Regions from separate parts of the Pseudoduganella sp. GW821-FHT05F09 genome, predicted to be linked through region 3. Evidence: predicted binding sites of a transcription regulator. Region 3 holds the regulator's gene; each other region holds the start of a gene.
What was found. The regulator FNR, encoded in region 3, switches genes on or off when oxygen is low (the NO sensors DNR and NnrR bind a similar motif). The targets are predictions, from matches to a motif close to TTGATNNNNATCAA.
Positions count from the first base shown of each region.

Region 1: a site for FNR is predicted at 2,512-2,525, ahead of AC07S4_RS23560 (hemerythrin domain-containing protein). Genes of this name have one in related genera too.
Region 2: a site for FNR is predicted at 4,257-4,270, ahead of AC07S4_RS06755 (glycine-rich domain-containing protein). Genes of this name have one in related genera too.

Region 1 covers NZ_JBWKSD010000008.1:38,888-48,817, forward strand. The annotation lists gene AC07S4_RS23555 (DUF349 domain-containing protein) at 1-1,630, opposite strand, end outside; gene AC07S4_RS23560 (hemerythrin domain-containing protein) at 1,703-2,437, opposite strand; gene AC07S4_RS23565 (bifunctional acetate--CoA ligase family protein/GNAT family N-acetyltransferase) at 2,563-4,950, opposite strand; gene AC07S4_RS23570 (DUF2804 domain-containing protein) at 4,985-5,974, opposite strand; gene AC07S4_RS23575 (winged helix-turn-helix domain-containing protein) at 5,971-7,242, opposite strand; gene AC07S4_RS23580 (sensor domain-containing diguanylate cyclase) at 7,431-9,930, shown strand, end outside.
Region 2 covers NZ_JBWKSD010000002.1:341,269-351,198, reverse strand. The annotation lists gene AC07S4_RS06780 (MFS transporter) at 1-483, opposite strand, end outside; gene AC07S4_RS06775 (CDP-6-deoxy-delta-3,4-glucoseen reductase) at 565-1,590, opposite strand; gene AC07S4_RS06770 (SDR family oxidoreductase) at 1,602-2,504, shown strand; gene AC07S4_RS06765 (hypothetical protein) at 2,551-2,832, shown strand; gene AC07S4_RS06760 (hypothetical protein) at 3,083-3,325, shown strand; gene AC07S4_RS06755 (glycine-rich domain-containing protein) at 3,398-4,156, opposite strand; gene AC07S4_RS06750 (glycine-rich domain-containing protein) at 4,372-4,977, opposite strand; gene AC07S4_RS06745 (CHASE domain-containing protein) at 5,113-6,897, opposite strand; gene AC07S4_RS06740 (glutamine--tRNA ligase/YqeY domain fusion protein) at 7,081-8,853, opposite strand; gene AC07S4_RS06735 (DnaJ domain-containing protein) at 8,987-9,280, shown strand; gene AC07S4_RS06730 (hypothetical protein) at 9,298-9,810, shown strand; gene AC07S4_RS06725 (hypothetical protein) at 9,810-9,930, shown strand, end outside.
Region 3 covers NZ_JBWKSD010000001.1:1,073,327-1,083,256, forward strand. The annotation lists gene AC07S4_RS04530 (GDSL-type esterase/lipase family protein) at 1-676, opposite strand, end outside; gene AC07S4_RS04535 (rhamnogalacturonan lyase) at 707-2,566, opposite strand; gene AC07S4_RS04540 (alpha-hydroxy acid oxidase) at 2,595-3,752, opposite strand; gene AC07S4_RS04545 (alpha-L-fucosidase) at 3,926-5,485, shown strand; gene fnr (fumarate/nitrate reduction transcriptional regulator Fnr) at 5,600-6,370, shown strand; gene AC07S4_RS04555 (PAS domain-containing sensor histidine kinase) at 6,439-7,923, shown strand; gene AC07S4_RS04560 (response regulator) at 7,913-8,551, shown strand; gene AC07S4_RS04565 (universal stress protein) at 8,556-8,999, opposite strand; gene AC07S4_RS04570 (helix-turn-helix domain-containing protein) at 9,018-9,746, opposite strand.

The DNA.
Region 1 (9,930 bases), on a different contig from region 3:
GCGCCAGCATGGCGTCCATGGCCTTGCCGAAAGCGGTGTCCAGCTTTTTCTTTTCCTTGCGGTCGATGGCGCCCAGGCGGCCCCAGGCCTGGCGCAAGCGCTGCGACGCGGCGGCCAGGGCCTTGAAGTCGGGTTCGCCGGCGGCGGACTTGGCTTGCAGCGCCTCGACCTCGGCGATCAGCGCCTGCCCCTTGGCGGCGTTGGTGTGGCGTTCGTCGGCCAGGTGCTTGAAATGGGCGGCGGCGGGCGCGTAGGCGGCGGTGCAGGCGCTGTCGAAACGCTCCCACAGGCCTTTCGGGGCCGCGCCGGAGACCACGTCCAGCGCTTTCCAGCGCTCGCGCATGCTGCCCACTTTCTTGGCCAGCTCGGCCATGGCCAGCTGCTGGCCCTTGAGGTCTTCCACGGCCTTGACCAGTTCCTCGCGAGAAACGTTGCCGCCCCAGCGCGCCCAGTCGCCCAGGCGCTTCAGGTCGGCGCGCACATGCGCCAGGCGGTCGGCCTGGGCGGTGCTCAGGCGGCCGGTCTTGGTTTCCTTAAGGACTTTGTCATGATCGTTGGCGATGTGCAGCTGGCCTTCGGCCAGCGCCGCCTCCATGGCGTCCAGCGCGGCCATGAAGCGCTTGTTGGCCTCGCGCGCGGCTTCCTGCGCGGCGGGCGACAGCTCGCGCTGTTTGGCCGGGCGCGGTTCGGCCGGCTTGGCGGAGCCGTGCGGCTTTGCGCCCTGCTCGCCCGCAATCTCCGCCGGATCGCCCCCGGCCGCGCCGGTATGGGCGCCGCTGTTGGCAGCCTCTTGCTTGGCAACGGCGCCGTCCGCAGCATTGCCGCCGGCAGCGGCTTGCGCCGCGCTGGCATCATCACCGGCGGAGCCGGATGCGGATGCGGATGCGGCGGCTGCCGCCGCGCCAGTCTGCGCTGCCAGCTTGGCGCGCGCCTCGCTCATGGCGGTTTCAAAATCGCCCAGCAGATTGCGCGGCAAAGCGCCTTTTTCGGACGCGGCCATGTGTTTGGCGTGTTCCCCGGCCAGCGCATCGAGTTCGGCTGCGTCCGCCTGGCCCGCCGCCACGCGGCGCACGGCGGCCAGCGCATCGAGCGCGGCGCGCTGCAGATTGACCTGGTCTTCCAGGCGCTGCCCCAGCGCGCCGCGCACGCCGCTGAATTCCTCGGCCAGCTCCGGCGTGGCGGCGATCACCTTCCACAAGCGGTCCAGCTCGGCAACCTGGTTGGGCGTGAGTTTTTCGTCGGCCAGCAGTTTGCGCGCGTTGGCGATGGCCGCCAAGGCCTGGCGCTGCTCGGCCTGCTGGTGGCGGATCGCGTCCAGGCGCGACTGCATCAGCTTGGCCACGCGGCGGTCGGTGTTGCGCATGGCCTGCTGCACCTTCTCCAGCGCTGGCTGCGACACCACGTGCGCGGCCGCAGCCAGCCGCACGTCGGCAAATTCGCTCTGCAAGATCAGTTCGACAGCGGCAGCCTCGTCCTCGGCCAGCGCCTTGGCGCGCTCGGCCTGCGCGGCGCGGCGCGATGCGGTCTGCTCAGCTTGCACGGACGCAGCCACGGCAGCGGAAGCTTGCCCGGCGTCGGCCGGCTGGCCGTTGGGTGCATCGCCGGGGCGCTTGAAGAGGAATTCGAACATGATGGGCTATCGCTGTCTCAAAACCACCATGATAGCAAAGGAACGCCAAATGCTTTGCCCCCTATTTATTTGCTAGTCCGCCAGCGCGCGGCTGAGCGGCCGCTGGCGGCGCGGACGCACCAGTTCGGAGACCGCGATATTCGGGTCCAGGTCCTCGTCCGGCATCACGATGGGCAGCACCGCCAGCGCCGGCAGCAGCGCATCTTCGCGCGCATCCGCGCCGCTGTGACGCCCCTGCGCGGCGCGCGGCTTGGCCTCCGGCGCCGGCACCAGGTGCAGCTGGCCGCCCTTGCAGCGGCGCGCTTCGGCCACGTTGGCGTCGTGCAGCAGGAACTGGTTGGCGATGGCGAACCAGGCCTCGCCACCGATGACGGTGCGCGCCACGGCGAACAGCTCCTTCTCCTCCTTGTCCAGGCGCTGCAGCAGCGACTCGCAGAAAGCGTCGATGCCGGAGCAGATTTCCTGCACGCGCTGCTCCGACTCGTCTTTCGACTCGGAAACCTGCTGCTGCAAGGAACGGATCACGCCCAGCGCCACGTCATTGAGGCGGTTCAGCTCTTCCAGCAGCTGGTTGGCCTGCTCGGTGGCCTGGCGGATGGCCGGGATCAGATACATCTCGATCTTGCGCCAATGGCAAGCCTGGTACAGCCGGTTCAGCGATTCGCAGGCGAATTCCAGCTGCGACAAGGTCAGGCTGTTCTGGCGCAGCAGGGTGGACTGCACGTATTTTTGGAACGAAAGCAAACTGACGCGTATGTTGGCTTGCTCGACGGACAGAGCAACCAAGGTGTAGGTGGCCGTTAACATTCTTACTCCAAGCTGAAATCACACAATGCGACGAGGCGGAAGTAAAAGTGTAAATAAACGCGACGACCGGGACTTTGATCTAGCACAAACTGTCCCGTTATTAGAGCTTGGTAATCCGGGTTGCCTCAGGCTTGCAGCTTGAGCAGCAAATTGGCCATCCCTGGCTCCAGCGACGGGCTGACCGTGCCGCCGAAGCGCCGGACCAGCTGCTGGACACCGCCATTTTCAGACAACGCTTCGCCGACTATCGCCGCAGTGCCTCGGCTGCGGAAATATTCGACCAGCTTTTGAAACAGAATAGCGCCTAGGCCCTTTCCCTTCAAGTCCGAACGCACCAAAATAGCGAATTCGGCGTGCTGATTGTCGGGGTCTGCAACAGCCCTTACTACCCCTAGTGTTTCGGGCTTGCCCCCACTACCGATGCGGGTGGCGATAAAGGCCATGGCCCGGTCGTAGTCGATTTGCGTGAGCCGCGCCAGCTGCGCCGGCTGCAGTTCGCGCATGGCGGAAAAGAAACGCAGGCGCACGTCGTCCGGATCTATCCTGGCAAAAAATTCGACATGCTGCGGCGCGTCCTCCGGCCGGATCGGGCGCAGCGTCAGCGGCCCGCCCTGCCACTGCACTTCCTGCTCCAGCTCCTGCGGATAGGCGCGAATGGCCAGCCGGTAGCTGGCGCGCGGCGCGCCCAGCGTAATGCGCGCGTCCAGCGCCAGCACGCCGCCGTCCCGTCCAGCCAGCAGCGGATCGATAGCCAGGCTGGCCAGTTCGCAGGTATCGGCCACCAGGTCGGACACCTGTATCAGCGTGTGGCAGACGGCGTCGCCGTCGCCCAGCCCTGAGCGCTCAAGCAAGTCGCGCGCCAGCACCATGTTGAGCGGCGGCAGGCCGATCACGCGGGCCTCCGCGCGGGCGCGGGCGCCGGCCGCGCCGCCCGGCGCCAGGCTGATCACCGGGCCGAACGAGGGATCGTCATGCACGCCGATGGCAAGCTCGTCGCTGTGCGGCGGCGCGCTGTCCGGCTCCGCCATGCGGATGCCGTAAGCGCCCAGCACGGCGCGCGTTTCCTCCGGCGCCAGCACCTGGCGCCCCTCGGCCATGGCGGCGGCGATGACGGCGCGCGCGGCGGCGCGTTCCGGCTTGCTGCCCGGCGGAAACTGGCCCGGCACCTCCATCAGCAATTCCTGGTTGCGGCGGTATTGCGCCATCTGCATGAAGCCGCGCACGGCCTGCTCGGGCGTGTCGTAGCTCGGCAGGCCGGCCTCGGCGAACACGCGGCGTGCCCCGGCCACCGAGGCCCCGCCCAGCCAGCACGACAGCACGTTCTTGCCCGAGCCGCGCGCCAGCGGCGCCAGCAGCGCGGCGATACGGCTGGCGTCCACGCCGGTGGCGGGCGCATGGATCAGCAGCACCGCGTCCACCTGCGGCTCGCGCAGCAGCGCCTCGAAGGCGGCCACGTACTGCTCGGGCGTGGCGGCGCCGCCCAGCTGGACGGGATTTTGCGCTGCGGACGCCCCGTGCGCGGCCACCTCGGGCTGGGCCGCGCGCAGCAGCTTGACGGTCTCGGGCGACAGCGGCGCCAGCTTGCCGTCCGCGTAGGCCAGCGCGTCGGTGGCGATGGTGCCCAGCGCGCCGCCGTTGGCCACGATGGCGAGCCGCTCGCCGCGCAGCGCGCGCGCATGGGCCAGCGTTTCGGCCGCGTCGAACAGGTCTTCAGTGGAATGCACGCGCAGCATGCCGGCGCGGCGGAAGGCGGCGTCGTAGACCGGGTCGCTGGCGTCGCGCCCCGCCTTGAGCACGATCACCGGCTTGGCGCGCGCGGCCAGGCGCGCCGCCGACATGAATTTGCGCGCGCAGGCCAGGTTTTCCATGTAGACCAGGATGGCCGCCGTGTCGGCGTCGTCGGCCAGGAAGTCGAGCAGGTCGCCCAGGTCGATGTCGGCGCGCTCACCCAGCGAGGCGAACTTGGAAAAGCCGATGCCGTGCAGCCGCGCCCAGTCCAGCACCGCCGCCATCAGCGCGTCCGACTGCGACACGAAGGCGATCTTGCCGGCCTTGGCGCCGCCTTCGGCCAGGCTGGCGTTCAGGCCGCTGTGCGGGGCCAGCAGGCCCACCCCGCCCGGACCCAGGATGCGCAGCAGGTGCGGCTTGGCCGCATCCAGCATGGCCTGGCGCGCCGTCTTGCCGCCGCTGCGGGTCTCGTCCAGGCCTTTGCTGAGCACCACGGCGGCGCGCGTGCCGCGCGCGCCCAGTTCGGCGATCAGGCCCGGCACCGTGGCCGGCGGGGTGCAGATAATGGCCAGGTCCGGCGCCTTCGGCAGGGCCGACACCTTGCCGTAGCAGCGCACGCCCAGCAGCTCGTCATATTTGGGGTTGACCGGCCACAGCGCACCGGCGTAGCCGCCCTCGGCCATATTGGTCAGCACGATGGCGCCCAGGCTGCCCGGCCGCAGCGAAGCGCCGATCACGGCCACCGAGCCGGGGTCGAACAGACTGTTGAAGTTCCTGATGCTCATCGGCCGTCCTTTCAGCCCGCGCGCCGGTGCTGGCTCACCAGCGCGAGGTGTGGTCTTCGGTCACGCCCACCAGCTGCGTCACCATGCGTTTCGGCTGGTCCGCGCTGCTGCGCACCCAGCCGGTAAAAGTGCCTATGGGCTGCACATAGCGGCTGGCCGCCACCACCAGGTTTTTGTCCTGGCGGCGCGCGCCTTCCGGCGTGAAAAACAGCTCGAGCAGGTCGTCCTCGGTGAAGATGTGCCAGCGCGCCAGCGGATCGGCCTGGTCGTAGATGAAATGGGCCGGCCCCAGGGCGTGCACCTGGCCGTCCAGCCACAGCGCATTTTCGTGGCCGCCGAAATAGCCGGCCTGCAAATTGAATCCCAGTTCCAGATTATGCGCCGACGCCCAGCGCCAGGCGGTATTGCGCGCCAGCAGACCGTTGGAATAGTCGAAACTGGCCACGCCGCCGGCCAGGTCGTACTCGCCGCGCCACAGCTTCACGTTGCCCGACAGCGGCATGCCGGCCGACTTCTGCGTGGCGTGCACCGAGCCGTTCTTGACCGGGCCGCAAGCCAGCAGCGGCGGCGCGGCGGCGGGGCCGAATTCGGCGTCGATGACCAGGTAGGGGCAGTCCAGCTCCAGCTTGTAGCGGCCCTCGCCCAGCCCTTCGATGTTGATGTAGGTCTGCTTGACCTTGAAGGTGCTGCGGCCGTCCGCGTGCGCCGCCACCCGGGCCGCCGTCAACGGCAGGCCGTCCTGCGAGAAATTGGCCAGCATGTCGCCGTCGTCGCGGTCGAAGGCGTAGCCGAAGCAGGTGCCTATCCAGCCCAGGTCCACAATGGCCACGGCGCAGAACACCTGCTCGGTGGACAGCGCCACGTAGTGCCAGCGCTTGTGGCGGAAGCCGCGCCACAAGGCGCTGCGCGCATGCGGGGCGGCCAGCGCGCGCCAGTCGAATCCCCCGGCCATACCGGCGTAGCGTCCGAACAGGGGCTGGCCGTCGGCGCCAATCAGGCTGGCGGGTGCGGCGGGCAGGGTCACGCAGTCTTCTCCAACATAGTCTCCAATACGGTCTTCATCATGCTATCAAGTTCGGCCTGCAGCACGGCGGCAAATTCCGCCGGCTCGGCGCCTTGCACCCGCAGCCGCGGGCAGCCGTGCCAGTTGGCGCAGCGCTGCAAGGCCGCCGCCACGTCGCGCACGAAGCGCTCGCTGGCGCGCGTGCCAGGCTCCAGCGCCACGGACTTCAGTTCAAACACGCCCTCGCGCCGGTGCGCCTTGGCGTCCACCCGGCCCACCAGCGCGCCGCGGCGCAGGATGGGCAGCGTGAAATAGCCGTAGCGGCGTTTTTCCGCCGGCGTGTAGCATTCAAGCCGATAGTCGAAATTGAACAGCTCCAGCGCGCGGCGGCGGTCCCACACCACCGGGTCGAACGGGGACAGGATGGCGGTCGCCGTGGCAGCCAGGCCGCCGGCCGCCGCGCTGGCGGCCAGCGCGGCATGCTCGGGATGGATGTAGACCGCTTCATCCCAGCCCTGCACGCGGGCGCGCAGCAGCGCGCCTTCGGCCACCAGCGTTTCCGGGTCCAGGCGCGGCGGCTTGGTGCGGAAGTAGTCGGCAATCCAGGACGCCTTGGCCAGCCCCAGCGCCTTCACCGTTTTCAGCACGAAGGTGCGGCGGGTCTCGTCCATGGCGGGCATGCGGCTGTCGTCCCACCCCGGCAGGGAGCGTTCAAGCACACGCTCGGCCAGGTCGTACACGCGCTGGAAGTTGTGGCGCCGCGCTATCATCAGCTGGCCGGCCGTGAACAGCACCTCCAGCGAGCGCTTTTCCGGCTTCCATTCCCACCAGCCGCCGCCCTTGCCGTCGGTGCGTTCGAAGTCCGAGGAGCGCGCCGGGCCGTTGGCGCGGATGTGGGCCAGCACCGCGTCGACGTCGGCGCGCCGCTCGGCCATCCAGGTCTCGGAGTACTTCCAGCCCATGGAACCGGGGTCTATCATGCGGTGGCGGTACAGGCCGTAATCCTCCACCGGCACGAAGCAGGCCTCGTGCGCCCAGTACTCGAACAGCGCGCCCTCGGCCAGCAGCTCCTCCAGCCACGGCTGCGGATAGTCGCCCAGGCGGCTCCACAGCACCAGGAAGGGACTGCGCGCCACCACGTGGATGGTGTCGATCTGCAGCACGCCCATCTGCCGTATCGCCTCCAGCACGTCGGCCTTGCGCGCTTTTCTGCGGCGCGGCTGCAACAGCCCCTGCGCCGCCAGATGCAGGGCGCGCGCCGCCGCCAGGCTGAGTGTCAATTCGGTCAAAAGCGCGGCCCTTCCATGGTTAAACGCAGCCCGTCATTCTAAAAGAAAACGGGCGTTCCATTGGCGATTTATCATTTTTTCCTGCCCGGCGGATTTATTTTGGTTTTGCCAGGACCCAAGCAGCGGATTTACGTGCAAAATATCCCACAATGGAGACTGCGTTACCCCAAAAGCCCCAAGGCGACCAATTGATAAGATCAGATAACCCAGTCCGGCGCTTCCTGCGCAAAACCTACCGGGCGGTTTTGCTGCCCGCGTTTGCCCTCGGGCTGCTGCTGTCCATGTGGGGCGCCGTGGCCTACCAGGTCAAGCAGGAGTACCACAGCGCGCGCCACGAGGCGGTGCTGCACAGCCAGACGCTGGCCCGCACCCTGGCCGAACACACCAGCCACCTGCTGCGCCAGACCGAGCACGCCACCCAGCTGTTCAAGCTCAAATACGAGGAAACCGGCGGCACGCTGCGCCTGCCCGAGTTCACCCGCAAGGGCGGCCTGCTCGATTCGCTCATGCCCTCGCGCCTGGAACTGCCCATCGCGCTCTACCTGGCCGACGGCAGGCTGCTGGAAAGCCGCAACGGCTTCTTCAGCCCGGACATCAGCGCCGACCCGATGTTCAAGATCCTGACGCTGGCGCAGGACGACGCGGCGCTGGCCTCCAACCCCATGGTCGAGCCCAAGACCAAGAAGTGGCAGATCCAGATTGCGCGGCGCCTGAACGACGCCAGGGGCCAGTTCGCCGGCGTCATCATGCTGATGGTGGACCCGGCCTACTTCGTGGAAGACTACGACCGCCTGCACGTGGAGCCCAACGGCCTGGTGATGCTGACCAGCCGCGACACCGGCCTGGCCATCGGCCGCATCGAGGAACACCTGTACATCAGCGACGCCATCGACTTCACCACCACCAGCACCGACGCCTACGGCAGCGCCGACGAGCTGACGCTGAAGCAGCCGCTGGACGGCGTGGAGCGCATCTACAGCTACCGCGACATGCCGCGCTACTCGCTGACGGCGGTGGTGGGCAACACGGTCAGTTCGTCCATGGCGCGCTTCGAGAACCAGCGCCGCATCTACTTTGTGCTGGCCACGCTGGCCTCGGTGCTGGTGTGCGCCTTCGCCGCGCTGCTGATGCAGCAAAGCCGGCGGCTGCGCCGCAGCATGCTGGCGGCCACCGAGGCCCAGCAGAAGCTGCGCGCGGCGGCCGACGCCAGCCTGGACGCGGTGTTCCTGCTGAAAGCCTGCCGCTCGCACGCGCGCGGCGAGGTGGTGGACTTCACGCTGGTCGACGTGAACGAGCGCGGCGCGCGCATGCTGGAGCTGCCGCGCGACACGCTGCTGGGCCAGCGCATCGGCGAACTGGTGCCGAACTGGCGCAAGGAAGGCTTTCTGGACCGCTACCGCGCGGTGATGGAAACCGGCCAGCCGCTGGAGGAGGAATTCGAGACGCGCACCCTGCCCGGCGAGCCGCGCTGGCTGCGCCACCAGATCGTGGCGATCGACGACGGCGTGACCGTCACCACCCGCAACATCACCTCGCGCAAGCGCGACGAGCTGAAAATGCGCCAGAACCAGGCCGAACTCCAGGCCGTCAACGACGCCTCGCCGCTGGGCCTGATCCGCGCGGACGCCAGCGGCCATTGCACTTATGTCAACCGCACCTTCGAAGCCATCACCGGGCTGACGCGCGAGCAGGCCCTGGGCGACGCCTGGATGGTGGGCGTGCATCCAAACGACCGCGAGGTGCTGAGCGCCGCCATCCGCCACCTGCGCGACACGCTGCAGCCCTTCCAGGACACGCTGCGCTGCGTGCACCCGGACGGCAAGATCGTCTGGACCTCGATGAAGGTGGCGCCCATCATCATCGACGGCCGCATCGATGGCTTTGTCGGCACGCTGGACGACATCACGCTGATGCGCAAGTCCGTCATGGCGCTGCGCGAAAGCGAAGCGCGCCTGCGCACCATCACCGACACCCTGCCCGCCATGATCGCCTATGTGGACGAGGACGAAGTCTACCGCTTCAACAACCTGGCCTACGAGCGCGAATTCAGCCAGTCCGGCACCGACATGGTGGGCCGCACCATCCGCGAGACGGTGGGCGATGAGCGCTACCAGTATCTGCAGCCCTATATCCAGCGCGCGCTGGCCGGCGAAACGCTGTCCTTCGAGGAGGACGACGAAAGCCACAGCATCGTGCGCAGCTTCGAGGTGATCTACATTCCGCAGTTCGACGAAGGCGGCTACAGCGTGGTGGGCTTCCACGTCATGCGGCAGGACATTACGGCGCAAAAGCGCGAGAAGCAGCGCCTGCTCAAGCTGTCGCAGATCGACGCGCTCACCGGGCTGACCAACCGCGCCGGCTTCCTGCAGGAGCTCAACAACGCCATGGCCGCCAGCCGCGACAACAACACCATGATGGCGGTGATGTATATGGACATCGACCGCTTCAAGCCGGTCAACGACACCTACGGCCACAGCGTGGGCGACGCGCTGCTGAAGGTGTTCTCGGCGCGCCTGACGCACGCCATGCGCGCCAGCGACACCATCGCGCGCCTGGGCGGCGACGAGTTCACCATCATCGTCGAGCGCCTGGCGCGCAGCGAGGATGCCGAGAACCTGGCGGCCAAGATCGTCACCACCATGCAGGCGCCGTTCGAGCTGGACGTGGCCACCGTGTCGGTCTCCACCA
Region 2 (9,930 bases), on a different contig from region 3:
CGAGGGGCCGACGATGACGGCGATGTGGAAGGTGGACGAGCTGAGCGCGACGGCCTTGCTGAAGTCTTCGGCCGGCACCATGTTCACCAGCACGGCCTGGGTGGCCGGCATCATGAAGGCGCGCGCGCTGCCGAACAGCGTGAGGATGAGGAACACCGGCCAGACGATGCTCAGCCCGGTCAGCGTGAAGCCCAGCAGCAGCAGGCCGCACAGCAGCTGCGCGCCCAGGCAGAAGGCAATGATGTTGCGGCGGTTGTAGCGGTCGGCCACGTGGCCGGCGGGCAGGATCAGCAGCAGGAAGGGCGCGAATTGCGCCAGGCCGATCAGGCCCAGGTCGTACAGGTTGCCGGTCAGCGCATACACATGCCAGCCTATGGCCACGTGCTGCATCTGCACGGCGACCGTGCCAAGCACGCGCGCGGCGAGATAGAAAGCGAAATTGCGGTGCTTGAGGACGGAGAAACCGTTGGCGGAGGAGGACATAGGAACAATGACAGGCTGGCGTAGCCCGTCATTGTGCCTGATGTCAGACAACTGCGCTTGCCGGCGGCCCGGCCCGCTGCGTCAGAACGCGGCCAGGTCGGCCTCGGTGGTGAAGGCGTCGGCGTAGAACTCCTCTTCCGGCAGCGCGCACTTGGCCACGAAGTCGGCCTTGGCGGTTTCCACCATGATGGGCGCGCCGCAGGAATAGACCTGGTAGGCGGACATGTCGGGCAGGTCGGCCATCACGGCCTGGTGCACGAAGCCGGTGCGGCCGCTCCAGTTGTCCTCCGCCTCGGCGTTCGACACCACCGGCACGTACTTGAAGTTGGGCAGCTTGGCGGCCCACTCGCGGCACAGCGCGTCCATATACAGGTCCTGCGGGCGGCGGCCGCCCCAGTACAAGGTCATGGCGCGCTGCGAGCCGGTTTGCACCAGGTGCTCGACGATGGCCTTGATCGGCGCGAAGCCGGTGCCCGAGGCCAGCAGCACCATGGGCTTGTCCGTGTCCTCGCGCACGAAGAAGGTGCCCAGCGGGCCTTCGAAGCGCAGGATGTCGCGCTCCTTCATGGTGGAGAACACTTGGTCGGTGAACAGGCCGCCCGGCATATGGCGGATGTGCAGCGTGATGGGGCCGTTGTCCGGCGCGGTGGCCATGCTGTAGCTGCGGCGCTTGCCGTCGCGCAGCAGGAACTCGATATACTGGCCGGCGCGGTACTGCAGCGTTTCATTGGCCGGCAGCTGCAGCGAGATCACCACCACGTCCGGCGCCACTTTCTCTATGGTGGACACGCGCGACGGCATCTTCTTGACCGGATAGTCGCCGCTGCCCGCCACTTCGCGCGCTTCGATCACCAGATCGGCGTGCGGCGTGGCGCAGCAGAACAGCGACATGCCGGCCGCTTCCTCTTCCGGCGTGAGCGCGCGCGCCTGGTGCGCCTTGTGCGTCACGCTGCCGGAGATGACCTTGCCCTTGCACGAGCTGCATGCGCCATTCTTGCAGCCATACGGCAGCCCCACGCCGGCGCGCATGGCCGCCGCCAGGACGGTTTCGTCCTCGTCGCAGGAGAATTGGTGGCCGCTGGGCTGAACAGTAATCTGGAAAGTCATACAATCCTTAAATGAAAATCTCAAACGCTAAAAAAATTGCCCGGCCGCGCTTGCTGGTGCTGGGCTGCGGCGACGTCGGCCTGCGCCTGCTGCCCTTGCTGCGCGCGCAGTTCCGCATCTTCGCCGTCACCAGCCAGCCGTCGCGGCGCGCCGAGCTGCGCGCCGCCGGCGCCGTGCCGGTGGTGGCCGACCTGGATAACCCGGCCAGCCTGCGCCGCCTGAAGGGGCTGGCGGACTACGTCGTGCACCTGGCGCCGCCGCCCGCCGAGGGCCTGCGCGACAGCCGCAGCCGCAATGTGACCGCCATTTTACCCGAGGCCGGACGCGTGGTTTACATTAGCACCACCGGTGTTTACGGCGATTGCGGCGGCGCCTGGTTCGACGAAAGCCGTCCGGTGGCGCCGCACAATGCGCGCGCGCGGCGCCGGGTGGACGCGGAGCGGGTGCTGCGGCGCTGGGCGCTGCGCAGCGGCGCCACCTTGTCCATCCTGCGCGTGCCCGGCATTTACGCGGCCGACCGGCTGCCGCTCAAGCGCTTGGAGCTGGGCACGCCGGCGCTGACCGAGCAGGACGACGTGTACACCAACCATATCCACGCGGACGACCTGGCGCGCATCATCGCGCGCACGCTGTTCCGGGGCGCGCCGAACCGGGTCTACCACGCGGTGGACGACAGCGACATGAAAATGGCGGCCTATTTCGACGCCGTGGCGGACGCCTTCCGCCTGCCGCGCCCGCCGCGTCTGCCGCGCGCCGAGCTGGCGGCGGTGGTCACGCCGGCCTTGCTGTCCTTCATGTCCGAGTCGCGCCGCATGCGCAATGCGCGCCTGAAAAGCGAGCTGGGCGTTCGTTTGCGCTATGAACGGGTTGTGGACTGCTTACAACAGCTGGCGCCAACTGAAAGGCAGTTGTAAGCAAATAGGCAGATAATAAATAGATAAGAGTTTGGCAGGAGACGCCATGCAGCCCGTCCCGCACCCCAGCAAAGAACAAGTCCGCGCTTATATGATGCAGCGTTGCCAGGCCCAGCGGCCGCCGCCGGCGCCGGACGAAATCCGCAGGCAGCTGGGGTGGTGTTGGCAATACGGCAATGATCTCGATGGCGGCGCCAGCCTCACGCTCTGTCCGGTTTTTCCTTCCCCGCAGTTCACCTTTGTGCTCCCCGGAAATATCGCCCAGCTCAGCGCCTTGCTGACCGTGGAGTGGCTGTTCCTGGCCGCCGGGTACAGGGTTGCTCATTGACTATGTCTGCCCCGAAAAGTACGTTTAACATTTTCTAGCACAGTAAGCAGGGAAAGATTCTCTCTAATTCTCACTTTTTTCGTGCTGGATTGGCCTTTGGGCAATAAAAGCGTGTATCATACGGCCTAGATGCTATAAAACATAGCAAGTGACCTATGTAGGCTAGTGTCCATCCCGTACTTTTCCGGTAAATATTTTGTCAATGTGTCGTTTTTTTTCCAAGAAGACGACCCGAACCTGAACGAATCCGATGACGTCTCTTAAAGAAATTACTGCTTCGGCAACTTACAACCCGAACCGGGTCCTCGACGCAATTATTGAAAAATTGCAGCTCAAGAACGATGCGGCGCTGTCGCGCGCCCTGGAAGTGGCCCCGCCCGTAATCAGCAAAATCCGCCACAACACGCTGCCTATCGGCGCCACCATCCTGATCCGCATGCATGAAATCAGCGATTTCAGCATTCGTGAACTGCGCGAGATGATGGCTGCCTGATAAGCGGCACGCAAAAATGCAATGGCCCCCGCCTGGCAACAGGCGGGGGCCATTTTCATTACTGCGCCGGAATTACGCTGCCGGCGTGATGCGCGGGCGCACCGAGTACATTTCGCTGGACGATGCGGCCGGCTGGGCTTGCTTCTGGACCGCGCCGGAGTAGGCTACCGTGGCGCCGGAATAGGCGACGGTGGCGCCCGAGTAGGCGGTCTTGGCCTGCTGGGTGGTTGCGCCGGAATAGGCGACCGTGGCGCCCGAGTAGGCTGTCTTGGCCTGCTGGGTGGTGGCGCCGGAGTAGGCGACCGTCGCGCCGGAGTAGGCGGTCTTCGCTGGCTGCGCCGTGGCGCCCGAATAGGCCACCGCCGTGGCGCCGGAGTAGGCGGTTTTGGCTTGCTGGGTTGCGCCCGAGTAGGCTACCGCAGTCGCACCGGAGTAGGCGGTTTCGGCGCGCACGTAATCCTCGCCGAAGGTGGCTTCGTACAGTTCCTTCATGCGCTCGCCCACCCGGTGGTGGGCTTCCACGTCGTCTTCGCCGCGCAGGCCGATGTAGGGGAAGTGGTGCAGGAAGTAGCCGAACACGGCCTGGCAGTCCGTCGCGTATTTCATCGTGTCCAGGATGTGGTAGTGCCAGAAGGTGTCCACGTCCATCAGCGGCGCGGTCTGTTCCTGCGGGAAGGTCTTCATCAGGTACAGGAAGCGGCGGTATTCGAATTCGACGGCGTTGGCTTTTTGCAGCGACCAGCCCTCGCCGGATTCTTCATGCATCAGTTTGACTTTGATCGGTTCCAGATCGAGGTCGGCAATGGCTTGGAAGCGTTCAGCAGAAATCATGAGTGACATCCTTTACTGAGTGACGAATGGGTAGGGGGGGGCACGCGGTGGTTTGGGCCGAAGCGGCCGGTGCAGGATCGTTCGGAGCTGGGAACGAGTGTTGATGCAGATCAACGAATCCTAGTATAGGCAAGCTATTGCTGAATGCAAGTGATGTTTTTCTATCGTGCGCGGGGACTGTGCTGTCCCCGCGACACTATCAATTTACTAGTAAATCAGGCGCTGGCGGGCAGGCGCGGACGTTCCTTGTAGAACCCGGCCTTGGCGGCCGCGCCGGAAAATGCGGTATTCGCGGCCACGCCGGAGAAGGCTGCCTTGGTGGCTACGCCCGAGAACGCGGTCTTGGTGGCCACGCCCGAGAATGCCGTCTTGGCGGCGGCGCCGGAGAAGGCGGCCTGGCTTGCCACGCCCGAAAACGCCGCCTGGTTGGCCGCGCCGTGCACATAGGCCTCGCCGAAGGTGGCTTCGTACAGTTCCTTCATGCGCTCGCCCACGCGGTGGTGGGCTTCCACGTCGTCTTCGCCGCGCAGGCCGATATAGGGGAAGTGGTGCAGGAAGTAGCCGAACACCGCTTCGCAGTCGGCCGCGTATTTCATGGTATCGAGGATGTGGTAGTGCCAGAAGGTGTCGACGTCCACCAGCGGTGCGGTTTGTTCCTGTGGGAATTTTTTCATCAGGATCAGGAAGCGCCGGTATTCGAATTCGATGGCATTGGCACGTTCCAGCGTCCAGCCTTCGCCGGATTCCTGGTGCATCAGTTTGACCTTGATCGGTTCCAGATCCAGTGCCGCGATAGCCTTGAGGTCGTCGTTCGCATTCATGTGCTCGTTCCTTTCAACGTGATGGATGGGGTGCTGCAGGAACGATTTTTGACCAGTTGCCCCGGCCCATTCTTGATAAATCGCAAGCTATCGTCAGTAAATTCCTAATCGCAACAGAATTGTCCTAGACGCAGCTCAGACGGCGCCGAGGCGGTGCGGGTAAGGGGACGTGATGTGGGGGACGGGGACGGTAATGAGGATGGTGGTGCCGGCGTTGGGACTGCCGCCTATGCTGCAACTGCCGCCGAGGATGCTGACGCGCTCTTCGATGCCGACCAGGCCGAAGGAGCCGAACTTGTTGCGGCTGCGGTCGTGCAGCCCTACGCCGTTGTCGCTGATGCTCATGCTGAGCACGCCGTCCTGGCGCCGCAGCTCCACCCTGACCATGCTGGCGTTGGCGTGCTGCAGGATGTTGCTGAGGGACTCTTGCAAGATGCGGAAATAGGCGATCGCGCATTTGTCGTCGATGCCGTGGTCTATGTCGGCACCGTGTTCGATCAGCTCGCACACGATGCCGCTGCGCTGTCGGAACTGGTCGATCTGCCACTCGACGGCGGCGCTCAGGCCCAGGTCCAGCACATTGGGCCGCAGGTCGTTGATGATCTGGCGCACGCTCTTGATGGTGTGGTCGATCTGCGCCAGCGTGCAGCGCGCGCGCTCGTGCAGGCGCGAATGGCGGTGGCTGGTGCGGGTGGTCAGCACGTCCGCCTCGATGCGCAGCGCCAGCAGGTTCTGGCCCAGGTCGTCATGGATCTCGCGCGCGATGCGCTTGCGCTCCTCCTCCTTGATCTGCTCGGCGTGCGCGGCCAGGCGGCGCAGCTTGTGGTGCGACAGCTGCAGCTTGGCCTGGCTTTCGCGCAGCTCGCGCGTCATGTCCTTGGCCATGCGGATGGCGCGCAGGCGCGACGAGGACAGCGTGTGGAACAGCGCGTACATCAGCATGGTGCCGGCGAAACCGGTCAGCAGCGCCAGCCACGGCAGCAGGGCGTCCACCCGCGAGTACAGCGAACTCATGGGCGCAGTGAAGGTGGCCTCCCATTGGCGGCCGTTGAAGTCGATCGGCAGTACGCAGGTGATCATGCGTTCGCTGCCGCTGCCGGCGGCGCCTGCGTCGGCGCTGTCGTACAGCAGCGTGGCGGCGGTGGGACTGCCTTCGCTGACGTCGCGCAGCGTCAGGCGCGCGTTGCGCACCGGGATCTCCGCCAGCGCCTCGGACACCAGCCGGTGCACGCTGAAGCCTATGCCCACCGAACCGAGGTAGGCGGCGCGCCGCTCCGCGACCGTGTTGATCGGCAGGTCGGGGCGGTACACCGGCAGCCGCATGGCCAGCGCCTGGCGGTTGGGCAGGCTGTCGAAACCGATGGGCAGGCCCGACGCGCTCAGCATGCCGGTATCGCGCGACTGCGCCAGCGACTCGGCCACGGCGGGCCGCGCCGCGATATCGACGCCGAACTTGGCCTCCAGGCCGGCGATGGGCTCGATCAGCGACAGGATGGCCGCGTCGGCCTGGCTGGTGGTGGGCTTGAGCGCCAGCTCCGGGTAGCCGTCCAGGCCGGGACGCGAGGTGCGGCGCACATACTGCTCGAACGCGGCGCGCTGGCTGGCCGGCACATGCTGGGCGAAATTGATGCTGACGATGGCGGGGAAGTTGTGGCCCAGGTCCAGGCCCTGCACGTAGCGGTGGAAATTGTCGCGTGTAATGCTGTCGACCGCCTGGAAGTAGCTGGCCGTGCCGCGCAGCACGTCGGTATAGGCTTTGATGGCGGTGGCAATGTTAAATTGGCTGCTGCGCGCCTGCGTGCGGAAGCGCTCGCTCGCTTCGGCTTGCAGCGAGTTGGACGTGAAGCCGTGCAGCACCGCGCCCACGCCCAGGGACAGCAGCAGCCCTGTCCACCACAATGGCTGGCTGGGGGAGAACAATTTTTTTCTTGCGATGAAGGCGCGCATGTTCCCGATGTTGCTTTGTAAAAAGTTAATTTAATATATAGATTGCTAATTGATTCCGTCAAGTATCTTTTCTTGCAATTGGGCCGCGCTGTTGCGCAACGCACAAAAAAAAACCGCCCGAAGGCGGTTTAATCTAAACAGGTATGCAGTTGGTATCTATTTTGCAGACCAGCTGTCTTTCAGCGTCACAATGCGGTTGAACACCGGTTTGCCGGGCAGGCTGTCGACTCTGTCCGCGACAAAGTAGCCGTGGCGTTCGAACTGGAAGCGCTGGTCGGCGGCGGCGTCGCGCATGCCCGGTTCCAGGTAGGCGGTGACGGTTTCCAGCGCGTTCGGGTTCAGCGCGGCCAGGAAGTCCTTGCCGCCGGCGTCCGGCTGCGGGTCGGTGAACAGGCGGTCGTACAGGCGCACTTCGGCCTCCAGCGCGGTGGCGGCGGAAACCCAATGGATATTGCCCTTGACCTTGTAGGTGTCCGAACCCGGGGTGCCGGATTTGCTGTCTTCAAAGTATTTCACGCGCACGGCGGTTACTTTGCCGTTCTCGTCCTTGTCGTAGCCGGTGCACTCGGTCACGAAGCCGTGGCGCAGGCGCACGCGCGAGCCGGGCTGGTCGCCGACCGGCGGGTAGTAGCGGAAGTAGCCCTTGCTCGGCGCTTCCATAAAGTCTTCCTCTTCGATCCACAGCTCGCGCGTGAACGGGAAGGTGCGCAAGCCCATTTCCGGATGGTGCGGGTGGACCGGCGAGGTGCACTCTTCGCTCTGGCCTTCAGGATAGTTTTCAACGATGAGCTTGAGCGGGCGCAGCACGGCGGTGGCGCGCGGCGCTTTCGGGTCCAGGTCTTCGCGCAGGCAGCCTTCCAGCGTGCTCATGTCGATCCAGCCGTCCGACTTGGTCACGCCGATGCGCTCGCAGAACAGCTGGATGGCTTCCGGCGTGTAGCCGCGGCGGCGCAGGCCGACGATGGTGGGCATGCGCGGATCGTCCCAGCCGGTCACCACTTTTTCGTCCACCAGCTGGCGCAGCTTGCGCTTGGAGGTGATCACATAGGTCAGGTTCAGGCGCGAGAATTCGTACTGTTTCGGCACCGGCATCTTGAAGAAGCCGCCGGCCGACAGCGTGGCCAGCAGCCAGTCGTAGAAGGGACGGTGGTCCTGGAACTCCAGCGTGCAGACCGAGTGCGTGATGTTTTCCAGCGCGTCCGAAATCGGGTGCGTGTAGTCGTACATCGGGTAGATGCACCAGGCGTCGCCGGTGCGCACGTGGTGTTCATGGCGGATGCGGTAGATGGCCGGATCGCGCATATTCATGTTCGGCGAGGACATCGCGTCTTCGCTGATCTTGGCGCGCAGGATGTGCTCGCCGTTCGCGTATTTGCCGGCCTTCATGTCGCGGAACATCTGCAGCGACTCGGCGCGCGGACGGTCGCGGAAGGGCGAGTTCTTGCCCGGCGTGCTGAAGTTGCCGCGGTTGGCCGCCATGTCGTCGGCGCTCTGGCTGTCCACGTAGGCGTAGCCCTGCTCGATCAGGTATTCGGCCATGGTGTAGAGCTGGTCGAAGTAGTCGGACGCGTGGTGCAGATGGTGCTCCACGCCGGACGGGCCTTGCCAGTCCCAGCTGAACCCGAGCCACTGCACGCTGTCCTTGATGGTGTCGACGTATTCCTGTTCTTCTTTCTCAGGATTGGTGTCGTCGAAACGCAGGTGGCAGCGGCCATTGTAGTCGCGCGCCAGGCCGAAGTTCAGGCAGATCGACTTGGCGTGGCCCACGTGCAGGTAGCCGTTCGGCTCCGGCGGGAAGCGGGTGATCACGCTGGGCAGGCCTTCACGCGCGTGCGCGCCGGAGGCGAGGTCGGACTCGATGATGGCGCGCAGAAAATTGGACGGCAGCGCCGGTGCGGCAGGGGCGGTATTTTTTTTGTCGTTGCTCATGTAAGCGGCAGGGAAAAGGGGACAGATCCCAGGCATTTTACCGTACACCAGCGGCGCAGCGGGACGGCGAACGCTTTTCTATAGGATAATTCGTCTTTACAGCTTGGCATACAACCCTTACGGAGTTTCCCAAATGGAAAATTTATACAACGTGCTGGGTGTGGCGCCTAATGCCTCTGACGAGGAAATCAAGAAGGTTTACCGGTCGCTGGCCATGCGCTACCACCCGGACCGCAACTCCGCCCCCGGTGCGGAAGTGCGCTTCAAGGCCATCACCAAGGCCTACGAGATCCTGTCGGACCCGGTCAAACGCGAAGAATACAACCAGAGCGTCAACCACCGCATCATCATCGACCCGGAAGCCGAAGCCTACCAGCTGTGGCGTTCCGTGTTCGGCCTGCACGGCGTGACCCTGCCCGCAGAGTAATTGGAAAAGAGTAAACAATGAGAAAAGTACACCACGAATTCGCCTACCAGTCGCGCGAACTGGAAGGCCAGATCGAAGGCATCCTGGGCGACCCGCCGGACCGCAAGAACTACAAAATGATGGTTGACGCGCTGATGTCGGAATACGCCAGCGGCGGCGGCATCGAAGACGTGAACATGATGGCTTTCGCGCTGGTGGATGTGATCAAGTTCGCCAACCCCAAGGCGGTGCTGGCCGAAGCCCAGGAATACGACGACGGCGACCCGGCGCGCGTGTTCGCGCTGGCCGAGTGCCCGGAAGGCGAACCGGCGAAGATGCTGGCCGCGATCGAGCAGAATTTCCCGGAAATCGGCCGCCAGGCCATTATCACGGCCTGCCTGCACAAGCACCCGCGCCTGTGGGACGAGGAAGACACCTCGCTCGACCAGCTGGCCGCCAACGATGACGGCGACGACGAAGACGGCTACGATGAAGCCGGCGAAGCGACCGACGATTTCGCGCAGATGTTCGACCAGGAAGGAGACCGCTAATGTCCGATGCAAATCTTCCCGCCCTGAGCAAGCAAGTAACCGAGCTGGTGCTGGCCGGCTCGCTGGGCCATGCCGAGCAGGCCTTCGCCGAAGCGGCCGACCAGTTCGGCGACTACGCGG
Region 3 (9,930 bases):
CCGATTCGCCGTGGTTGGCGACGGCCACGCCGGGTTTCAGGAAGCGCGGTAGCATCTGGCCCCAGCTGGCGTAAGGCTCGCCGGGCTGGTCGCACACGGTGGAGTCGCCCAGCAGGAAGATGGTGGGCGTTTGCGCGGGCGTGATCTCGATGGAGCGCACGGCGGGCTGGCTGCCGTTGAATTCCAGCGTCAGGCGGCGGTCCCAGTTCCAGGCTTCCTGGACGGTCTCGCGCGGCACTTTGAGATTGACCACGCCCGCCGCCAGGCCGTTCACCGCCGGAATTTTCGGCGTGCGGACGTTGACGGTGAAGCTGCGCGTCTCGGTCTTGCCCGGCGCGGTGCGCACGTTCTCCAACATCAGGCGGCGCAGCTCGGACTTGACGGTGGTGGTGGACGCTTCCGGCGTGCCGCCCAGCGTGACGGTGACATTGTAATTGCCTTCGGGGAGATCGACCGAGAAGAAGGAGGGCTTGCCTGCCGCAGCGCCCGGTTCGAAGCCGTAGCCCTTACTGGCGCTGTATTCGGCGCTCACTGGGACGGCGGTGTAGCCGGCGGCCGGCTGTGCGCTGAAATCGAAGCGGCGGGCTTCGCCGTTCTGTGCGGCGGCGGAAAAACTGGCGGCCAGCAGCAGGGCCAGCGTGGTGGCGCGGCGCGCCGCGAGCAGGGGAGTCTTCATGGTCTCTGTTTCTGTTGTGTTGTATGCCGACTATTCTTGTGCGCTGAAACGGAATGCGCCGGGCGGCGGCGCCATGCCTTCGCCGAGGTAGAACGACGGGTGCGGCGGCTGGTTGTAGCCTGCGTTTTGTCCCGCTACCTGTGCGCGGTATTGCGCGTCCTGCATCAGCGCCGGAATGCGGTGGGTGGTGGGCGCGGTGGTGCTGAACACCAGCAGGGAGTTGTTGTCGGCGCTGCGCCAGACCACTTCCTCGCGCCAGTCGCCAAGCAGGTCCGCCGACAGCACAGGCGTGGACTTGGTGCCGTTGTTGGAGGCGGCGCCGAAGTCCGCACCATTCAGCAGCGGCTGCATGTCCTTGGTGGCGGGATTCCATTTTTCTATCCGCGTGCCGTCCAGCGACTCGCGCAGCAGGTCGCCGTCCCACCACGAAGCGAAGTTGATGCGGCGCGGATGTTCGGGGGAGATCTGCACGCCGCTGGCGCTCATCAAGCCGCCGACCGAAGCCCAGCATTCTTCGCCCAGGTGGGCCGGGTCGATGTCCATGCATACGCCGCGCCCCACGTCCGCGCCTTTGCCGTCCACGCTCCACAGGATCTTGCCGGTGGCCGCGTCATGCATTTCTATGCCGTGCTTGCCGTAGCAGCTCGGCGTTTCGTGCACCATGAAGATCTGCTGGCCCTCGCGGCGCGGATCGAGCTTGCCCACGTGGAGGGCGTCGCCGTGGCACAGGCCTGTGCTGTACAGCATTTTGCCGTTGCTGCCTATGGTGGCCGCGCCGTAGATGATGTCGTCCTTGCCGTCGTTGTCCACGTCGGCCACGGACAGCCAGTGCGCGCCCTGGTGGTTCACTTCGCCGCCCGCCACGTCGCTGTCGAACACCCAGCGGCTGCTCAGTTTCCCGCCGCGCCAGTCCCAGGCGGCGATCACGGCGCGCGTGTAGTAGCCGCGCGAGAAGATGGCGCTGGGCCTGGCGCCGTCCAGATAGGCCACGCCGCCGAGGAAGCGGTCCACCCGGTTGCCGTAGGCGTCGCCCCAGGCGGCCACGTCGCCGCGGCCGGGCAGGTAGGGCGCGCTGGCCATGGCGGCGCCGGTTTCGCCGTTGAAGACGGTGATGAATTCAGGGCCGGACAGGATGTAGCCCTTGGGATTGCGGTAGTCCGCGTTCGCATCGCCGATCACCGTGCCTTTGCCGTCCACGGTGCCGTCGGCGGTTTTCACCATCAACTCGGCCTTGCCGTCGCCGTCGAAGTCGTAGACCAGGAAGGTGGTGTAGTGCGCGCCGGCGCGGATATTGCGGCCCAGGTCCACACGCCACAGGCGCGTGCCGTCCATCTTGTAGGCGTCGATATAGGTGTTGCCGGTGTAGCCCGCATGCGAATTGTCATGCGCATTGGTCGGTTGCCACTTCACTATGAGCTCGTAGCTGCCGTCGCCGTCCAGGTCTGCGGCCGAGCCGTCGTTGATTTCGTAGGTGTAGCTCTGGCCGTCGGGCGTTACGCCGCCGGCCGGTTTCTGCACCGGGATGGTCTTGTATTGCTGCGGCCAGGTGGCGCCGGCGCTGGCCAGGGGCTGCTCGCGGCCGTGGATCATGACGGGCCGCACCGAGTAGACGGCAGCGGCGGTGCCGGCCGGGTCCACGTAGTTGCTGCCTTTCAGCGGCTCCGGCTTCAGGCGCTTGCCGTCGCGGTAAAGATCGAAGGACGTCCCGCCAGGGTCCGTCGCCAGCGCCCGCCAGCTGACGAAGACGCCGCCATTCGCAGCGATGGCGAGCACGCCACGGTCCAGGTTTTCAAGCTGCTTGCCTGCGATTTGAGCCGGGGCGGCCGCAGCGCCGGCGCTCAGCGCCAGTGCCAGGGACGCTGCAATGCCAGCGGTGCGGTAGGTGTGCATGGAGGTCCTGTTGGTCTTTACCAGTGATTTACCAGTGCTTGGGCAGCACGATGTGCGAACGGTTGGCGTCGCGGATGTCGCGGATGCCGGACAGCGCCATCGACACGTCCAGTTCCTTGCGCATGATCTCCAGCGCCAGGCTCACGCCCGGCTTGCCCATGGCGCCCAGGCCGTAGATGTAGCTGCGGCCCGCCATCACGCCGCGCGCGCCCATGGCGCAGGCTTTCAGGATGTCCTGGCCCGAGCGGATGCCACCGTCCATCCACACTTCCATGTTCGGATTCTCCGCCTGCACCGCCTCCAGCACGCCGGGCAGGGCGCGGATGGAGCTCATGGCGCCGTCCAGCTGGCGGCCGCCGTGGTTGCTGACCACCAGCGCATCGGCGCCGGTGCGGGCCGCCATCTTGGCGTCTTCCGGATCCAGGATGCCCTTCAAAATCAGCTTGCCGCCCCATTGCTTGCGTATCCACTCCACGTCGTCCCAGTTCAGCGTGGGGTCGAACTGCTGGCCCACCCAGGCCATCAGCGTGGACAGGCCTTGCGCGCCCTTGACGTGGCCGTCCAGGTTGCCGAAGGTCTTGCGCTTGCCCAGCAGGACGCTGGCGCACCACGACGGCTTGCTCAGCATGTCCGCGATATTGGACAGGGTGGGGCGCGGCGGCACGGTAAGCCCGTTGCGCAGGTCCGCGTGGCGCTGGCCCAAGATCTGCAGGTCCAGCGTGAGCACCAGCGCCGAGCATTTGGCCGCCTTGGCGCGCGCGATCAGGTCGGCGGCGAAGGCGCGGTCGCGCATCACGTAAAGCTGGAACCAGAACGGCTTGGTGGTGGCCGCCGCCACGTCCTCGATGGAGCAGATGCTCATGGTGGTGAGCGTGAAGGGCACGCCGAATTCCTCGGCCGCCTGGGCCGCCAGGATCTCGCCGTCGCCGTAGTTCAGGCCCGTCAGGCCCACCGGCGCGAGCGCCACCGGCATGGACGCGTCCTGCCCGGCCAGCGTGGTGGCCGTGTTGCGCTGGTCCACATTCACGGCCACGCGCTGGCGCAGATGGATGGCTTCCAGGTCGCTTTTGTTGGCGCGCATGGTGCCCTGGGTGTAGGAGCCGGAATCGACGTAGCCAAAAATAGCTTTCGCGACGCGCCGCTTGGCCTGCAGGCGCAGGTCTTCAATCTCGGTGATGACTGCCATGGGGATATTGTTATAGGTCTGATTAGGATGGCTTCCGAGTATCGATAGTCGTCACGCCAGTGTCAACGGCTGGCGCAATCTAATCATGTTTATGAGTGATACAAAGCGAAACGTGCGCGAAACGTGCCCGCGCGATACGCTAGCCGTCATTTTTATAATTACGGGGGCCAATCATGCTGCGCGCGCCATTGCTGTCCGGTTTAACTCTTGCCGTCCTCGCGTCCATCCTGACCGGTGCGGATGCCGGCCCCTTGCCCAAGCCGGACCGGGGCGGCGTGCCGGAGTCCAAGCTGTATGACTACGGCGTGATGGGACCGCCCGCCACCCCGGCCACCGTGGCGGCTGCGGACGCCGCCGTCGCTACGCCGCTGCCGCCCGGCCCCTACGCCGCGGACTGGGAGTCTATCCGCAAGAACTACCGCACCCCGGCCTGGTTCGAGGACGCCAAGTTCGGCATCTTCATGCACTGGGGCGTGTACGCGGTGCCGGCCTACCACAACGAATGGTATGAAAAGCATATGTACGGCGCCGACCTGGCCTGGCACACCGCCAACTTCGGCCCGCCGGAACGCTTCGGCTACAAGGACTTCATCCCCAAGTTCAAGCAGGAGAAGTTCGACGCGGCGCAGTGGGCCACGCTGTTCCGCCGGGCCGGCGCCCGTTTTGTCATGCCGTCCGCCCAGCACCACGACAATTTCGCACTGTGGGACAGCCGGGTCACGCCGTTCAACGCCAAGCGCATGGGACCGAAGCGCGACCTGATCGGCGAACTGGCGGCCGCCGTGCGCAAGGAGGGCATGAAGTTCGGCGTATCCAACCACGGGGTGGAGAATTTCACCTTCATCAATCCCCCGCCAGCGCTGGAAGCCCGCCTGAAAGCGGCCAAGGCCGACCTGTACGACCCGGAGTGGGCCGCGTTCTACAACGTGGCCGACCGCAGCCAGCCCGCCATGGAGCGCTTCCTCACCGACTGGGTGAACCGCAACCTGGAGCTGATCGACCAGTACCAGCCCGACATCCTGTGGTTCGACAACGGCGTCAATCTGCGCGTGCTGGACCCGCTCAAGCTGCGCTTGGCGGCCTATTACTACAACCGCGCCCAGGCCTGGAACAAGGAAGTCTCGATCAGCACCAAGTTCGTTGCCTACGCGCCCAGCAATGACGACGCCAGGCAGGTCGGCTCCATCATCGACTTTGAAAAAATAGGCGTGCGTTCGCCGGCCGACATCCGCCCCGGCCCGTGGATGGTGGACGACACCATAGGCAGCACCTGGGGCTACACCAACGGCATGAAGGTGGCCGGCGGCGCCGCCATTATCGGCCGCCTGGTGGACACGGCGAGCAAGGGCGGCTTCTACCTGCTCAACCTCTCGCCCAAGGCGGACGGCACCATCCCCGAGGAGCAGCAGCGCACCTTGCTGGACGTGGGCGCCTGGCTGGACACCAATGGCGAGGCCATCTACGGCACCCGGCCCTGGAAGCAGTTCGGCGAGGAATCGTGGCGCTTCACGGCCAAGGGGGCGGCGGTCTACGCCATCGGCGCGCCGCGCGACGGCTCGGTGGTGCTGCGCGTGCTCGGCCCGGGCGCGGGCAAGGTGAAGGGCGTGGAACAGCTGGGCCGCGACGGCGCGCTGCCGTTCCGCCAGACCCAGGAAGGCCTGACCGTGGAGGGCATTTCCAGCGCTCCCGGCGCCTTGGCCGGGGCACCGTCGGCCCTGAAAATCACCTTCTGAGCCGGATTGTAGGGGATCCCCTACAGCAACTGGCCGGAATACCCGATACCGCCCAGGCCCGGTGCACGCGATACTGTCCGCATCGACAGCGCAGCCCATGCACCGGAGCCGACCATGACCACCGCCACCATCCACATCGCATCCTCCAACCCAGCGCGGCCGCAGCCCCAGCCGCGCTGCGGCCTGTGCAGCTTCAACCGCCTGTGCCTGCCGCAGGGCCTGGACGAGGAATCGATGCACCGCCTGGAGCAGATCATCTCGCGCCGCCGCAAGGTGCAGCGCGACGAGCAGCTGTTCAGCATGGGGCAGGGTTTCGGCAGCCTGTACGCGGTGCGCCTGGGGCATTTCAAGACCGCGCAGGTGAACCAGCGCGGCGAACAGCAGATTACCGGTTTCCACATGGCCGGCGACCTGCTCGGCATGGAAGCGATAGGCACCGGCCAGCACAGCTGCAGCGCGGTGGCGCTGGAAGACAGCGAAGTGTGCGAAATCCCCTTCAACCGCCTGCAGGAACTGGTGGCGCAAGTACCCGAGCTGATGCACCAGTTCCACCGCGTCATGGCGCGCGAGATCCAGCGCGAGCAGGCTGTTGCCCTATTTTTGGGCAATATGCGCGCCGAACAGCGCCTGGCCTTGATGCTGACTTCGCTGGGCGCCCGCTACGCGGCGCGCGGCTTCTCTCCTGCAAGCTTCCAGCTGCGCATGTCGCGCGAGGACATCGGCGGCTACCTGGGCCTGACCATCGAGAGCATCAGCCGCCTGCTGGCGCGTTTCCGCAAGGCTGGCTGGATCAGCCTGAACAACCGCGACCTGCGCATACTCGACCTGGCCGGCCTGCAGGACCTGGCCTCCGGCCGTCTGGCGCCGGAGCAGCAGGCCGCCTGACTGCGGGCGGCCGCGCCGCACGGGCGCCGAGGCTTTACCGGGGCGTGCATCCCTCGTATGATTGCGGCATGCAAAATCCCCCCATCGCCGACCAAAGCCTGGCCTGGCTACTGGCTGCCGCCACCGACCCCGTCCTCATCGTCGACCGCGGCGGCGCCATTGCGCTCGCCAATCCGGCCCTGGAAGCGCTGTTCGGCTACACGCAGGAGCAGTTGCAGGGCCTGCCGGTGGAGACGCTGATACCCGAACGCTTCCGGCACGGCCACCAGGCGCTGCGCGAAGGCTACAGCGCCGAGCCGCGCCCGCGCGCCATGGGCGCCGGCGCGCAGTTGTCCGGCCGCCACCGGGAGGGACGCGAATTCCCGGTCGAAGTCAGCCTGTCGCCGCTGCGCAGCCCGGACGGCCAGACCATGGTGATGGCCACCATCCACGACATCAGCGCCCGCAAGGCCGCCGAGCAGGCGCTCCAGGAGAGCGAAGCGCGCATGCGCGCCGTGTTCGAGACGGCGGTGGACGCCATCATCACCATCGACGAAAACGGCATGCTGGAGCGCCTTAACCCCGCCGCCGAGCGCATGTTCGGCTACCGGGAGGCGGAAGTGGCGGGCCGCAATATCAATATGCTGATGCCGGAGCCGCACCGCAGCGCGCACGACGGCTACCTGTCCCACTACCGCGCCACCGGCGAAAAACGCATAATCGGCAAGGGCCGCGAAGTGCAGGGCCTGCGGCGCGACGGCAGCGTCTTCCCCATGGACCTGTCGGTGGCCGAGATGACGCTGGGCGGCAAGCGCATGTACACCGGCCTGGTACGCGACATTACCGAGCGCAAGCTGGCCGAGCAGAAGTCCCAGCAGCTGCTGCAGGCACTGCGCCAGTCGCAGGACGAGCTGCGCCGCCTGGGCGCGCACCAGGAACGCATCAAGGAAGAAGAACGCAAGCGCATTGCGCAGGAAATCCACGACGAACTGGGCGGGCTGCTGACCGGCATCCGCGCCTACGTCCTGGTGGCGCAGGAGCGGGCGGTGGCGGCGGGCAGCACGCCCGAGCCGCTGCTGGCGGATACGGCGGACCTGGTGCAGAGCGCCATCGAAACCGTGCGCCGCGTGATTACCGACCTGCGCCCCAGCGTGCTGGACCAGCTGGGCGTGTGGGCCGCGCTGGAATGGTATGCGGACCAGGTGGCGCTGCGGGCAGGCCTGCGTTGCGTGTGCCGTATCGATGCGCAGGCCGCTGCGCTGGAACTGGACGCGGACCGCAGCACCATGCTGTTCCGCATCGTGCAGGAGGCGCTGACCAATGTGGTGCGCCACGCGCAGGCCACGCAGGCGACGATAGCAGTGAGCTGCGAAGCGGACACGCTGCGGCTGACGGTAAGCGACAATGGCAAGGGCATCGCGGCCGACGGGCTGCTGAGCCGGGAGTCCTGGGGCATATTGGGCATGCACGAACGCAGCCGCAGTTTCGGCGGCCAGCTGGCCATCATGGGCGGCCCGGACGGCACCGTGCTGACGCTGCGCCTGCCGCTGGAGGAGAGTAAAAATGGCGCATGACGAGATCACCGTCCTGCTGGTGGACGACCATGCGATCGCGCGCAACGGCGTGCGGCTGATGCTGGGCACGGCCAGCGGCATCGCCGTGACGGGCGAGGCGGGCAACGCGCAGGAGGCCATGCAGCGCGTGGCCGAGCAGCAGTTCGACGTGGCGCTGGTGGATATCACCATGCCGGGCAAGAACGGCCTGGAACTGCTGAAGATGCTGCGCGCCGAATGCCCGCGCATGGCGGTGCTGATACTAAGCACCTATTCGGAGGAAATCTACGCGGTGCGCGCGCTGAAGCTGGGCGCGGCCGGCTATCTGACCAAGGACGCGCCCACCGCCACGCTGGTGGAGGCGGTGCGCAAGGCGGCGGCGGGCGGCAAGCACGTGAGCCCGGCGCTGGTGGAAAAGCTGGCCACGCTGGTGGGCGGCGGCGGGGCGGGCGACCACGAAGCGCTGTCGGACCGCGAGCTGGAAGTGTTCAAGCTGATCGCCGCCGGCGAGGCGCTGGTGCGCATCGGCGAACTGCTGCACCTGAGCCCGAACACCGTGACCACCTACCGCACCCGCATCCTGGACAAGATGGGCATGGCCAGCAACGCCGAGCTGACCCGCTACGCGCTGGAACACGGCATGATCTGAGCGCTCACTCGGCGCGGAACACCAGCACCGGCACCGGGCTGTGCACCAGCACCTTTTGCGTCTGGCTGCCCAGCAGCACGCCTTTCAGGCCGAGCTGGCCGTGGCAGGCCATGGCGATCAGGTCGCAGCCGCGCGCGTGCGCCGTTTCCAGTATCTTGCGGTGCGGACGGTCGCCGCGCGCTAGCACCGTGTAGCAGGGCACCTGCCTGGCGTGCGCCGCCTCGCTCACGGCGGCCAGCAGGGCCTGGCCCTGGGCCGTGCTGTCGCTTGGAGCTTTCTCTTGCGGCGGATGCGCTGCGGCTGGCCGGTGGCTGAACGCGTGGTCGTCCGGCAGCACGTGCACCGCCGTGATGCTGGCGCCGTAGCCGGCCGCCATGTCCAGCGCCGAACGTAGCGACACCTGCGACGCGGGCGAGCCGTCTACCGGCACGAGGATGTGCTTGAACATGAAATCTCCTTGTATGGTTCAGACGGCGCCGTAGGCTGGTGCGGCGGCCACGGCGCGCAGGCCGGCCGTGTCGCGCAGCTCGATGGCGCGGTTGCTCACGGCCAGCAGGCCGTTTTGCTTGAACATGGACAGCAGCCGGCTCACGCTTTCCACCGTCAGCGCCAGATAGGCGGCCAGGTCCTCGCGCGACATGCACAGCTGGAAGGAGGTGGCGGACCCGCCGCGCTCGCCGTAGCGGCCGCCCAGGTCCAGCAGCAGCCGCGCCAGCCGCTGCGGGGCGCGCGCATTCCCCAGGAACAGCATTTGCTCCTGGCGCTGCGCCAGGCTGGCGCTCAGCAGATGGGACAACCGCCGCGCCAGCACGGGCTGCTGCGCCATCAGCGTTTCCAGGCCGGGGTAGGGGATGGCGCAGATTACGCTGTCCGACAGGGCGACGGCGTCGCTGCCGTAGCGGCCGGGGCCAATGGCGTCCAGGCCCAGCAGGTCGCCCGGCATGGCGAAGCCCAGCACCTGCACGCCGCCGTCCGGCGCGGCGCGCTGCAGCTTGAACTGGCCGCTCAGCACCGCGTGCAGCTGGCCGAACGGTGCGCCGCCGGTTTCCACGCGCTCGTGGCGCGCCACCGCCCGCCGCTGCGATACCGCGCGCTCAAATTCATCCAGCGCACCGCCGGCCAGGCCGGAGGGCAGGCACAGGGCGCGCCAGTGGCAATTGGCGCAAGTGGCTGGAGGGAGTGACGAGTGATTCATTATGGCAAGAAACCTTTCATACTTGAAGCCTCAGCATAGCAAGCGCTCCACGCAATTCCTTTGATCCATATCAAAAATCCCATAGTCCCTGGCCGTGCCCGCGCCGCCGCCAGCCCGCCAAATTTGATCCAGATCAATAAATCTGTTGCCCATAATCAGTATCCTTGCGGGAATGTTTTGGTAC